Regions from separate parts of the Candidatus Thiodiazotropha sp. CDECU1 genome, predicted to be linked through region 1. Evidence: predicted binding sites of a transcription regulator. Region 1 holds the regulator's gene; each other region holds the start of a gene.
The links. The regulator sigma-54, encoded in region 1, starts transcription at its own class of promoters, with help from an activator protein. The targets are predictions, from matches to a motif close to TGGCANGNTNCNTGCTT.
Positions count from the first base shown of each region.

Region 1 (4,218 bases):
CAAAAGCTGCAGATGTTCGTCGGTTGCCTCCTCCGGAACCAACATTGCAAAGGCAAGATCAACCGGCTGATTATCGATTGCGTCGAAATCGATTCCCTCGGGGAGCTGGATAAACGCTGCAAGCGCTCCAGTGATTTGCGGCATGCGGGCGTGGGGCAGGGCGATACCCTTGCCCAGACCGGTGCTACCCAGCCTTTCACGCTCGAGGAGCGCATCAAATACCAGATCTTGATTGAGATCGGGAACAGCCTCGGCCAAGCGCTGACCGAGCTGTTCCAATACGCGCTTCTTGCTGGCAGCCTCCACTTTGCAACCGATCCGTTCTTCCACAAGATAGCCGTTTGGAAACATGGAGACCTCGCCAGTTCAATCAGCCCGTATTACTCAGACGCATACTTAACGCCGCTACCGGCGCGATGACTTTTCATTTTCTCCTTGTGTTTCAACACCTGCCTATCGAGTCTATCCGTGAGCAGATCGATGGCTGCATACATATCTTCCTGTACAGAGTCCGCATAAACACTCGCACCGTTCACTTGCATTGTAGCTTCTGCCTTCTGCCTCATTTTCTCCACGCTCAAGATAACGTGGACATTGATCACATTATCAAAATGGCGCTCAAGACGTTCAAACTTATTGTCTACATAGCTTTTCAAGGCATCGGTTACATCCACATGATGACCGGTCACGCTAATTTGCATAATTTTCTCCTATCTTAGATGAGGTTACCCATCACCCTGCCTGATGTCACTAATTGAGGACCAATCGTACTTTCAGTATATGCTGTGCAGCAATCCGCATAAGCCTCGTGCCTGGCTGCATCCGCAAAGGGATCGCTGTTAACAACCTGCGATTCGTCGCTCAAATAACTCCTATATCAGACGCTTACGTTCGTTCGATGGAGGAATACCCATCGACTCTCGGTACTTTGCCACTGTCCGACGGGCGACTTCGATACCCTGATCAGACAAAAGAGCGGCAATCTTGTTGTCACTGAGAGGCTTGTTGGGAATCTCAGCGGCTATCATTTTCTTTATCAGCGCGCGAATCGCTGTAGACGAGCACTCACCTCCCGCACTGGTGCTGACATGGCTGGAAAAGAAATACTTGAACTCCAGTGTCCCCCTGGGTGTATGCATGTATTTCTGGGTTGTCACACGGGATATGGTCGATTCGTGCATTTCCAACGCCTCAGCGATATCCCTCAAAACCAGAGGCTTCATCGCCTCTTCTCCATGTTCGAAAAACCCCCTTTGATACTCTACGATTTTACTCGCTACGCGTAAAATAGTCTCGTTTCTACTCATCAAACTCTTAATGAACCAACGAGCTTCCTGTAAATGGTTCTTCAGAAAGGTGTTGTCTTCGCTCTGATCCGCGCGCCTGATCAAATTGGCATAACCTGTGTTCACCCGCAATTTTGGCGTCACCTCGCCATTCAGCTCGACTATCCAGCGACCGTTTTGCTTGCTCACGAACACATCGGGTATGACATAATCCGGCTCGCTGCTGGCAATCAGTGAACCCGGGTGGGGATTAAGTGTACGAATCAGCTGCATCACCGCCACAAGCTCATCCTGATTGATCTTCATCCTGCGTATGATCTGATTTTGATCCTGCGCGGTCAAAAGATTGAAATAGTCCCTGCAAAGCTTGATTGCCAACTGCCGATAGGCGGTCGATTCGGGTAGTTGATTCAACTGGATGAGGAGACAGTCCTGAGGGCCCTGGGCCCCCACGCCAGGCGGGTCGAACGCCTGGATCCGGTGCAACACCGCATTGATATCCTCAATGGTGGCCTCTTCATCGTTGAGCGACTCCAGCACCTCCTCCGGATCACCGGTGTAATAGCCATCCTCATTGATGCCGTCGATGATGTTTGTGGCGATTGCGATATCCTGGGGTGAGAAAGGCGTCAGGTTCATCTGCCATACCAGATGGTCATGCAGGGTTGTGGCACTACTATTGTGCATCAAATAGTCGTGATCGTTCGTCTCGCCACCACCGCTTGAAGTGGGCTGATAACTGTCGTAGACATCGCTCCATTCGCTATCGACCGGCAGTTCCTCCGTCGCTTGGGGCGCATCAGTCTTAATTTCACGTTCGTTGTTGATGTCGTTGCTGTTCGCATCAACCGCCGCAGATTGCTCCGACACCCCGCTGTCAGCGGCCTCCCCCTCCTTGGTGGTGTTCTGTTGACCAAACTCCTCTTCCACTTCGAGCATGGGGTTGGTCTCCATCACCTCCTGAACCTCCTGACTCAGGTCGAGCGCGGAGAGTTGCAGCAGGCGTATTGCCTGCTGCAATTGAGGTGTCATGGTTAGATGTTGACCGAGCCGGAGCTGTAGGGCCTGCTTCATCGCAGATGTTATCTTTGGACCTGGTATGTTATTTGTATGTCTTTAATTTCATTCTAGCTAAAAAACGCCGCAGAGGAAAAATATATTTCTTGGCTGAATCCCACTGCATTACCTTGCCCAATGCCCGAACCATTCAAGGATTAATCCTGTAATTCATTTAAAATCAACAGGATAACCAAGCCCCCTCAGTCTGCTACATGGAAAAATCCTCACCGAGATAGACACTTCGAACCTCCTCGTTCTGAAGTATCTCTCCCGTGGAGCCCTCAGCCAACACGCGACCGCTGTTGATGATATAGGCCCGATCACAGATATCCAGGGTCTCTCTGACATTATGATCCGTAATCAGGACGCCTATTTGCAGGGCCTTCAGGTGCTGAATGATCTTCTTGATATCGATGACCGCAATGGGATCGACACCGGCAAAGGGTTCATCCAATAATATAAAGCGCGGCCGAATGGAGAGGGCCCTGGCAATCTCCAGACGCCTGCGCTCACCCCCGGAGAGGCTCATTGCCAGGCTTTCCCTCAAGTGCCCGATACCTAACTCCAGTAACAGCTCGTCACACAGCTCACGGCGTCTGGCGGCATCCAGCTGCTCCTGGGTCTCCAGGATCGCAAGAATATTCTGCTCCACACTCAGGCGGCGAAAAACCGATGGCTCCTGAGCCAGATAGCCGATACCGCTGCGTGCCCGTTTATGCATCACCTGATCGGTCAATACCTCTCCATCCAGGAGTATCTCCCCACTATCCGCCTGGATCAGGCCAACGATCATATAGAAACTGGTGGTCTTTCCCGCGCCATTCGGCCCCAACAACCCAACCACCTCACCACTGTTCACGCTGAGTGAGACACCATCCACCACATTACGCTTTCCATACTGCTTCTGCAGCGCCTTGGCCTGTAGCTGGCTCATGGTTTTGACTGCTGTTCAGGTTCAATGACGACCTGTACTCGCTGCTTGCCTTGTGCGCTGGTACCCGCCCTTACCAGTGCCTTGCCGCGATTGTAGATTATCCGGTCGCTTCGAAAATGGTTGTTTCCCTGCTCAAGCAGCGCATCATCGATCAACAGTAACTCATCGTGCTCCAGGCTGATCTCCACCCGTCGGGCTTCGCCGCGCGCCTCTTCTCCCCCCTGCTCTATCAATTGGCGAAAGCGAACAGGATTCCCTTCACCGATAACCTTCTCGGTTTTACCCTGGCGGCGATGCACCCAGAGTCGCTCGGCCCAAATTTTCAGACTGCCCTGGGTAACTTCGACACTACCCTCATAGAGCACCACCCCAGACGCTTCATCGATGGAAAGGCTGTCCGCCTCCAGTTGCATGGGTTGATCCTTGTCACTCTCCAGCGCAAGCCCCGGTTGCGCTATGCATAGCAGCAAAATCAGATAGACCATGCCGGCTTTTGCTCTATTGAATCTCATAATAGCCTCGCACCTCATGTAGCAGCTTGAGTCGCATCGGTCCTTTCAACCAGGCCTGCATACCCGTTGCCGTCATCCATTGATTCTCGCTTTCAATACGTACCGGCGCTTCGGTGGTGGCAAAGGATTCATCAATGTGCAGGGTCAAATCCTGGGTGATGATATGGAGTGGTGCCAAATCCGCACTGCTTGGTCTGTCGATTACCACCCGACCGGGTAGATGCAGGGTCGATTCACTGCGTTTGATCAGGCCATCCTGAGCCTGCATCTGCAAGGGTGGAGCCTGTTGATCGAAATGCCAGAGAGTCGGTTGTTTCAGTTTGGTAATCCCGGTTTGTTCAAAATGTTCCATCCCTCGTGACTGCAAACGCTGTTTCAGCACACCCTGGTCATCATAGGTCTGTACCACCAGTCCGTCGGCATACGA
Region 1 is NZ_OY734020.1:4,120,092-4,124,309, forward strand. It holds gene ptsN (PTS IIA-like nitrogen regulatory protein PtsN) at 1-351, opposite strand, end outside; gene hpf (ribosome hibernation-promoting factor, HPF/YfiA family) at 381-701, opposite strand; gene R2K28_RS18845 (RNA polymerase factor sigma-54) at 873-2,360, opposite strand; gene lptB (LPS export ABC transporter ATP-binding protein) at 2,554-3,279, opposite strand; gene lptA (lipopolysaccharide transport periplasmic protein LptA) at 3,276-3,791, opposite strand; gene lptC (LPS export ABC transporter periplasmic protein LptC) at 3,778-4,218, opposite strand, start outside.

Region 2 (4,218 bases), 2.0 Mb from region 1:
AATCATGAATATCGACCGGGAAGTGGCCCGCCACGAAACCATCGACCAGGAAGAGTTGTTCACCCGGTTTGGCGACCACCTCCCACGGGAGATGGAGCTCGAGCGGGAGCTTCAACTGGCGCGCCTATACCACTCCCCAAAATATTGGGATTTATCCGCGACCAGTGATTGATCTATGACAGAGGCAAGATGGATTCTGCAACATCCACCAAACGGATGTTCTTATCCATCGATGCCGCTCTCATCTTTTTATAGGCCGCGTCTTCAGACAGATCATAACGCGCCATTAGAATGCCTTTGGCGCGCTCGATAATCTTGCGTTCATTCAAGGCCCGCTTGGACTTTTCCAGTTCCACCTCGACATTGGCCAGGCGCTGAGACTGGGCCTGTAACAGCTCGATGATGGAGTGGGACCCATCCTGATCCTTACCCGTGGCCGGTCTGAAACTCAGGGACTGTTCCACAGGCAATTCCGGATCGAAGAAACGGTCGATGACGCCCGCTCTGGCTGGAGGGCTTTCCCGCAGTGCGCGCAATAACCCTTTGGAATCGAGCAGCTCTGCTTCAGCCTCGGCAATCAGCCTGGTACATCTTGCTTCCAGTCTATCCACCATGTGGCACTGAACTGACCAGATGGCGGTTATGCGTTCGCTGCAACACTCGAACCATGTGTCGCTGAGATTGGGATCGAGTAGGGTATCTGTTTCTGCTGTGGTTAATATGTTGCGCAGCCGCTGTAGTTCATCGGCAAAGGGCATCGCTTCCATTGCTTGCCACTTTGTCTCTATCGACTCGTCGACAAATTCCAAAAATATGCGGAAATTACGCTGTTGCGCATCGATCAGGTGGGATATCCGTTGCTGGAGTGGATTGTCGCAATGACCGGAGCCGAAGGCGAGGGCGCCCATAGCGCGTTCCTGCCCCGCCAACTCCTTGCCCTCGATGAGATTGAAGAGGGCAACCAGTAAGCGGGTGATATCCGGATCGATCGCAGCATCGGCCAGCTCAAAGATCAATGAGATCATTCCCGCAATGAGACGGCTGAAAGCGGCTACCGAATCGCTGCCCGAGAGTTGTTGTTCAGTGACTCGCTTGCGCAGCTCGGGCAGGGCGTCGAGACCGAGCAGCACCCACGCCATCAGCGAGATGATCTTGGCATTGGAGTGGGTGGAATAATCCAGTTCAAGCTCGATCTTATCCCGCAGAGAGTTCTCAACCGCTTCGGACTCGCGAATGAGTTCCAGGCGGGTCGATTCAAAACGCCTTCCCGAGGAGGCGAGATAGATACTGGATGCACCGCGTTCGCTCTGCAGCACGTGGATCATATGGCCGATCACCCCAACCATATTGGACCGCGTCTTCAAACGCTTCAATGCCTGGATCTCCAGCTGCTTGGCGACAAACACAGTGTAGGGGACAGATAACGACATCAGCTTCATTACTCAGATCAATAAGCATTAATTAGAAGCAAACAATGAGCCAATTTAACGATAAATCAACAATGATATATTAGATTAAAATATAATAGTAAGTTACTGAAATACAACATGTATATTAAATCATACATTTATGGCTGTTAGTCAGGTATGAAGTAGCTGTGATTTGCTCTGCTCAATGATGGAGCACTTGCTAACAGCATGGAATAAGGTATGCACTGAATTGGACGGTCTGCGGTCATTCGCGAACCAATTGTGCTGTAAATCATCTACCTGGAATGCCATCTGCCCGGCAATGGGTATACCATCGCGAATGCGTTGTTCGAGTTCTTCAGCTGATAACATAGTGATGGCCATACCACTACTCAAACGGGTGAATGCGTCAATCGATAACCATGATTGGCCCTTCGCTTGTTGATGCCGGCCAGGATCTGCTGCCCCTTACCTTGACTGGCCACCAGTTCGGTTCGCACCTGGCCCTGCTGGCTGTCCAGGCTTCCCCAGCAGCGGGTGATTGTCCAAGCCCCGAACAGATCCGGCTGCAGGTGTACTCGATAGTAACGACGCTTCTCTTGATGGATCCAGACTCGATTCATGTAGCTCTCCTGCAATTCATATTCAAGCTCTTTTAAGCGGCCTCATGTTCCACATAGGCAGCACCGCATTCACCACACAAAATTTTCAGGTTTGATTTACCCCAGACATTGGTTTGACAGTGGGCGCAGGTGTAGCGCGACTTCACCTTCTTGCGTGCCGCCAATTGCAGTTGCTCACTGGGCACCAGATCGCTGAAGAGTTCACTGATAGGGCAGTGGAGTAGGGCGGCCAGGGTTTCGTCATCAATCCTCTCTTCCATAGCTGAGTTGTCCAGATCTTCTTCCCAGGCATGATCCTGTTCCCTCGGCTGGCAGGATGGGGTGAGGGCAGTGAAACGGTCAACCCAGGGGAGGCCCTTGGATTTGAGAATGAATGCCCTGGCGGCACGCTCAAATGCGCCCCCTTTTTTTGGAAAGTCGCTTACCTTTTGCCCGGTTCTCTTGCCACCTGGCAGACCGGTACTGCTTGGCATCAGACCGATCTGATCCATCTTGTCGGCCCACTCCTTGTTGTGATAACCGCTGCGGCTGGGTTTGCCGAAGCAGTGTTGCCAGTTATGCACCATCTCATGCACGATGGTCTGCAACACCTCCATCATATTGTGCCGGGCGAAGTAGGCAGGATTGACCGCAATCTCGTGCACGATACGTCCCTCAGCATCGGTCCAGCGGTTAGCCGAGAAGTAACCCATGACATTCTTCTCGCGCTGCACGGTCAGAAGACAGGTGGGTAGACGCCCGTTAAACAACGTCTTGTTGAAGTGGTCGTAAGCCGCTTCCAGGTAGTGATAGAAACTGTGTGTGGGTGATTTCATATTTAAATAATGTATCGTACGATACAATTATAGATAACGAAACAAACCAATACAATATCAAAGTGTTAAAAAGTCTCAGTGATAGGTAACAGAACCGTTACTGCAATACCTTTTCTGCGTGCCGATCATGTTCAGCGTTGGGGATCAGACGGATCTAAATGGTCGGTTGACTATTCTCTTTCATAGCTGCGGAATTGCTATGGGGGTGTTGTGTTACCGCTTAACAAATGTCTCGTGATGAGTTGACTGATGCGACATGGACTGCTGCGATGTCACGATGGCGAAACGTAGACTATCTAGTAATGCCTGAGGAGGTAGTCCATGCGGTAGTATCCGAACGAGGTTGCCTTCGGCGTCGATAATGTAGAGGTTGGCGCTATGGTCCATGGTGTAATACTTATTTGTTCCCTTATCGACAAAGTCATACCTGACCTGATAAAGCTTGGCAATCTCATGCAGTTGTTCTGGCGTACCAGTCAATCCCAGTAGGTTTGTATGGAAATACTGGGTGTATTCAGCCAGGTGCTCAAGTGTGTCACGCTCAGGATCAAGCGAAACAAATAGCGCGTCAACTAGATCTACATCATCGCCGAGACTGTTGAGAGCGCTACTTATTGTACTTAAAGCTGTTGGGCAGATATCGGGGCAGAAAGTGTAACCAAAAGCAATCACAACCACCTTGCCGCGAGAATCCTGCAAGGAATATTCGGAGCCATCGTGTGCCACCAAAGTGAAATCACCACCCACCTCCTTAGCACTACAGACGCCAACAGCAGATATCACGATGAGCATAAGACAGTTTCTAACAATCAACAGCATCAGACTCTCCAGCAGTGGTTCACATCAACAAACAGCACAAATGATGCCAATCCCTTAACAGCCGTTACAGAGGGTAGGGGATACCGCTTAGTGTTACGCCGCTAATACGCCACTGGTATTGGTTGTAACCTGGGTGTTACACCACAAACATTGCACGTAATTCAGAGTGTTGCATTTTGCTGGGGTATGAGTGCATCTTGATAGTTGGCACCTTCATTGCAGATGTATTTCTAACTGTCCCTCAATGGCAGTGAATAATGTGGTCGGTGTAAAACATTGTTTTTAGCCATGGTTTATTTTCACACGAACCACCTGATTGTAGATGTAAGTAAATTTGAGGATTATGATATGAATTTTACAACCCTGAAGCAGGTCGGTAAGGTCGCACTGACAATATCCCTTGTGACTGGTGCTGCAGTATCTGCTCTATCAACTACAGCAGTGGCAGATGAAACGTGTCAGTCACCTTACATGGCTAAAATCGTCGGCCAGGAAGACTTTGTTTATGTCTGGACACTTGGTGTTGAAGGTGTTGGTGATGGACAGGACAAG
Region 2 is NZ_OY734020.1:2,159,185-2,163,402, forward strand. It holds gene R2K28_RS09790 (phosphoenolpyruvate carboxykinase (GTP)) at 1-172, shown strand, start outside; gene R2K28_RS09795 (nitrate- and nitrite sensing domain-containing protein) at 174-1,430, opposite strand; gene R2K28_RS09800 (WGR domain-containing protein) at 1,802-2,032, opposite strand; gene R2K28_RS09805 (SprT-like domain-containing protein) at 2,065-2,847, opposite strand; gene R2K28_RS09810 (SCO family protein) at 3,061-3,666, opposite strand; gene R2K28_RS09815 (selenium-binding protein SBP56-related protein) at 4,015-4,218, shown strand, end outside.
Region 2: a site for sigma-54 is predicted at 1,466-1,482, ahead of R2K28_RS09795 (nitrate- and nitrite sensing domain-containing protein). Genes of this name have one in related genera too.

Region 3 (4,218 bases), 180 kb from region 1:
GTCTGGCCTGCGGGCAGTAATGGACGCTATGCAGAGAGGTGGAATCCTTTGCCTATTCCTGTTCGCGCTTTTTCAAGCGATAGGCCAATTGGGGACGGGTGATGCCCAGTAAACGTGCTGCCTGGCTCAGATTGCCACTGGCCTTTTTGACCGCTGTCTCCAACAACAGTGTCTCCATCTCTTCGAGACTGGTGGATTGGTCTATCACCTGACTGGCGAGGGATTCCACGTCACCACCTCCCGCTTCGTTTAAGCTGCTGAGCAATGGGACTTCCTGGCTCATGTTGAGGCAGGGAAACAGGTCCTTGAGATCGATGGCGTCTCCCGAGGTGACAATGATAACGCCTCGCTCGATCATGTTTTCCAACTCCCGGATATTGCCCGGCCAGTTGTGATCCATCAGTGCTTGCAGCGCCTCCTCCGTGATGCCGTTGACGCGCTTGCCATGCCTGGCTGTGTACTTCTCAAGAAATCGGCTTACCAGCAGTTGGATATCCTCCTTGCGTTCACGCAAGGGCGGGATGATTACCGGATAGATATTCAATCGATAGTAGAGATCGGAGCGAAATCTTCCTGCAGACACCGCCTCCTGCAGATCGACATTTGTCGCTGCGACAACCCGTACATCGACCTTTCGGGTACGGGTATCACCGACTCGCTCGATCTCTCCCTCCTGCAACACCCGCAGCAGCTTGGCCTGTGCATTCATTGAAAGCTCACCCACTTCGTCGAGGAAGAGGGTGCCGCCATGGGCCCGCTCGAAACGCCCGGGACGTGACTGCTGTGCGCCGGTGTAGGCGCCCTTTTCCACACCGAACAGCTCTGCCTCGATCAACTCGTCCGGGATGGTCGCGCAGTTGATGGCAATGAATTGATTATTTGCCAATGGACTGATGCTGTGCAGTGCGCGGGCGAACATCTCTTTACCGACACCGGTTTCACCGAGTAATAACACAGTGACATGGCTGTCAGCTACCTTGCGTAACATATCGCAGGCCTGAATAAAGGATTGAGATGCCCCCACCATGTCACCGATACCGGTATCCTCCTGAAGCGAATCACGCAGGTGATTGACCTCGTCCTGCAGCGCCAGCAGTTGTTCCGCCATAGGATCTGGACGGTAGTAGTGACGCTCCTCTTCGGCGTTGTCCCACTCCTCGATGGGCCTGCCGACGATACGACAGTGTCGATCCCCTTTGGCACGGCAGTCCACTTCGCGATAGGCAATGAAGCGGCCCATGACCTCGCTGGTATATCCGGAGGCGTAACCGATCTGGGTCCAGCAGACAGGATCGGGATGGATGCCGAAAAGTTTCAGGTGCTCTTCCGCTTCATGGGAGTTCTCCCACAGAAATTCACCATAGAAATGGCGTTGTCGGATATCGATGTCAATCTTGATGGGCTTGACATGGACCACCCCCTCCAGGGTGTGCAGGCGTGGTCCCATCATCAATAGTTCCTCATCCGTGGATTCGGGCAGCAGCTTGCGGGCAAGCTCCGCATCCTTGGCGCCGGAAGCATATCCCAGGCGGGTTAGGACGCCCCTGGCCCGTTCGATGCCCAGGGTATCCATCAGCTCTTTGCGCAATGCCCCCATGGCGTGGGTATGCATCAGCACCATGCGCTGATCGTTTAGCAGAATTGTGCCTGCATCGAATGTCAGATGCAGATTTCGGTCCTCCGAGGGTAAGCCGGCGATGCTGATCTGGGATGACATATCTCCTCCCGCCGGTCGCAAGCTACCTACCGGTTTCTGTTTTTGGTTGAGGCCATCCTCCCTAATGGCTGTGTGTGGCTTGTGCCGAGAAAATGCGTTCGGGTTCTCTGATTCTTATAGTTTGTATCGTGATTTTTATCAAATCATAAAATAAATAGGGGGTAAATAAAATCATCAAACACGAGTAGCCGGGTTCTGGGTAAAAAATTGTGCACGCGCAGCATTTTCCAAGATGCTAATTGTTTATTTGGTTAAATGATCAACTTGATGAACTGTTTTTTATCTGTTGGTGAAACGGCGAATCTGGAAATGACCTCCATGTAAATTAAAAATACTGTTTATTCAAAGCTTTAGTGTTATTGGCACAGATTCTGCCCTCTATTCATGACCAGCAGTCAGGCGAATTACGCATTCAATGTGATTTAGCTGAAATTGAGGAGCAAGTGATGGGAGAGTATGTGCCGGACATCGGCAAGGCCTATATCCGAGTGACCGGTGAACGGTTGCGCAGGTTCGTTGAATTTGAATTTTCCATCAACGACGAAGACCTGACGGTTGAATTGATCCTCCCCTACCAAGAGTTCACGGCTTTCTGCGAGAAGCATCAAGCCACTTTAATACAACGTCCTGATGAGATCGGCAGTGTGGAGGGGGGTGACAGTCGTCCCGGCCTCTATCGAGATCCATCCCATCCTGATCTGAATCGATGACTTACTGGAGGAGCGTTCGACGATGAGTATCGATATTAAAACCATGAATGTGGAGCCGAGGCGACAGACCTTTGCCCATGTTGCCCGCCGCTTGGGTTCCGATGTGCCGGCATCCCGTTATGAAGAGGGCATGTATGATGTCCAGGCAACGACGCACTTCCACTATCGTCCCCTGTGGGGTCCGGAGTATTGGACCTTCGATGAGGGGCGTACCGCAATCAAGATGCAGGACTGGTATCTGTTCAAGGATCCCCGCCAGTTCTACTACGGCACCTACACTATTGCCCGCGCCAACATGCACCAGACTACGGAGCGTAACTTCGCCTTCGAAGAGAAGCGCAACATGTTGGCCAATATCGATCCCGCCTGGCGGGAGATGATCGTCAACTATCTGATCCCCCTGCGTCACTATGAGTGGGGTGCGAATATGAATGCCTGCTCTATCTCCGATGCCGGCTATGGTACCGCCATCACCTCAGCGGCGATCTTCACCGCGGGTGACCGTCTGGGTATGGCGCAGATTCTCTCCCGTATCGGCATGGTGCTCGGCAATGGTGATGCTGAACTGCTCGATGAGGCCAAAAGGCAGTGGATGGAGGCCGATGCCTGGCAGGGTGTCCGCAAGGCGGTTGAGGATAGCCTGGTGTTGAAGGATTGGTTTGAAGCCCTGCTGGCCCAGTTTCTGGTGATGGACGGTTTGATCTACCCGTTGGTCTACAACCACTTCGATACCGAGGGTCAGAAACACAACGCAGCGCCACTCTCCATGTTATGTGAGTTCATGGTCGACTGGAGTAGCGAGCATAACCGCTGGGTGGATGCCGTCATCAAGATCGCTGCCAAGGAGTCGGCGGAGAATCAGGTGTTGCTATCACAGTGGTACAGCGAGTGGCGAGACACCATGATCGATGCCCTGAAGCCTTTGGCACAAATGGTCTTGGATAGTGGTGCCGAAGCCGCTATCGACGACATTCGCGAACAACTGGATGCACGCGCCGGCAAGCTCGGCCTGAGTCTTTAAGAGGAGGTTGAGATGGCTGGAATCGTATCCATTACCCTGCAAAACAATGACGAGGCTCGTCCAGTGATCGAGTCAATTCTGCATGACAATCCCAGTGCCAATGCTAACTACATGCCCGGTGCGGTGAAGATCGACTGTCCGGAGCGGTTGGTGGTGAAGGCGGGTTCGGTTTCCGAACGCATCGGCCGTGACTGGGATCCCCAGGAGATCCATCTCACCATCATCTCCATGGGCGGCAGCCTGGATGAGGATGATGAGGAGTTGGTCCTCTCCTGGGGCGTGTAACACTGGAGGAGTAAAAAGTTATGACACCGCAACGCAAAAAGAAGCTGAATCTGAAGCAGCGCTACGCGCTGATGACCCGAGGCCTGGACTGGGAGACCAGTTATCAGAAGATGGATGACGTCTTCCCTTACGATACCTTCGAGGGGATCAAGATCACCGATTGGTCGAAGTGGGAGGATCCCTTTCGCCTGACCATGGATGCCTATTGGAAGTACCAGGGCGAGAAGGAGCGCAAACTCTATGCCGTGCTCGACTCTTTCGCCCAGAACAACGGTCAGCTCGGTATCTCCGATGCCCGCTATGTGAATGCCATCAAGCTGTTTCTCACCGGTGTCACGCCGCTGGAATACCAGGCGCATCGTCACTTTGCCCACCTTGGTCGGCACATACGAGGTGTGGGCCCGAGAGTGGCGGCACAGATGCAGTCACTGGATGAGCTGCGACATGCACAGACCCAGATCCATACCATCAGCCACTACAACAAG
Region 3 is NZ_OY734020.1:4,300,387-4,304,604, reverse strand. It holds gene R2K28_RS19685 (sigma 54-interacting transcriptional regulator) at 53-1,717, opposite strand; gene R2K28_RS19680 (phenol hydroxylase subunit) at 2,164-2,427, shown strand; gene R2K28_RS19675 (aromatic/alkene monooxygenase hydroxylase subunit beta) at 2,450-3,448, shown strand; gene R2K28_RS19670 (MmoB/DmpM family protein) at 3,461-3,733, shown strand; gene R2K28_RS19665 (aromatic/alkene/methane monooxygenase hydroxylase/oxygenase subunit alpha) at 3,754-4,218, shown strand, end outside.
Region 3: a site for sigma-54 is predicted at 2,078-2,094, ahead of R2K28_RS19680 (phenol hydroxylase subunit). Genes of this name have one in related genera too.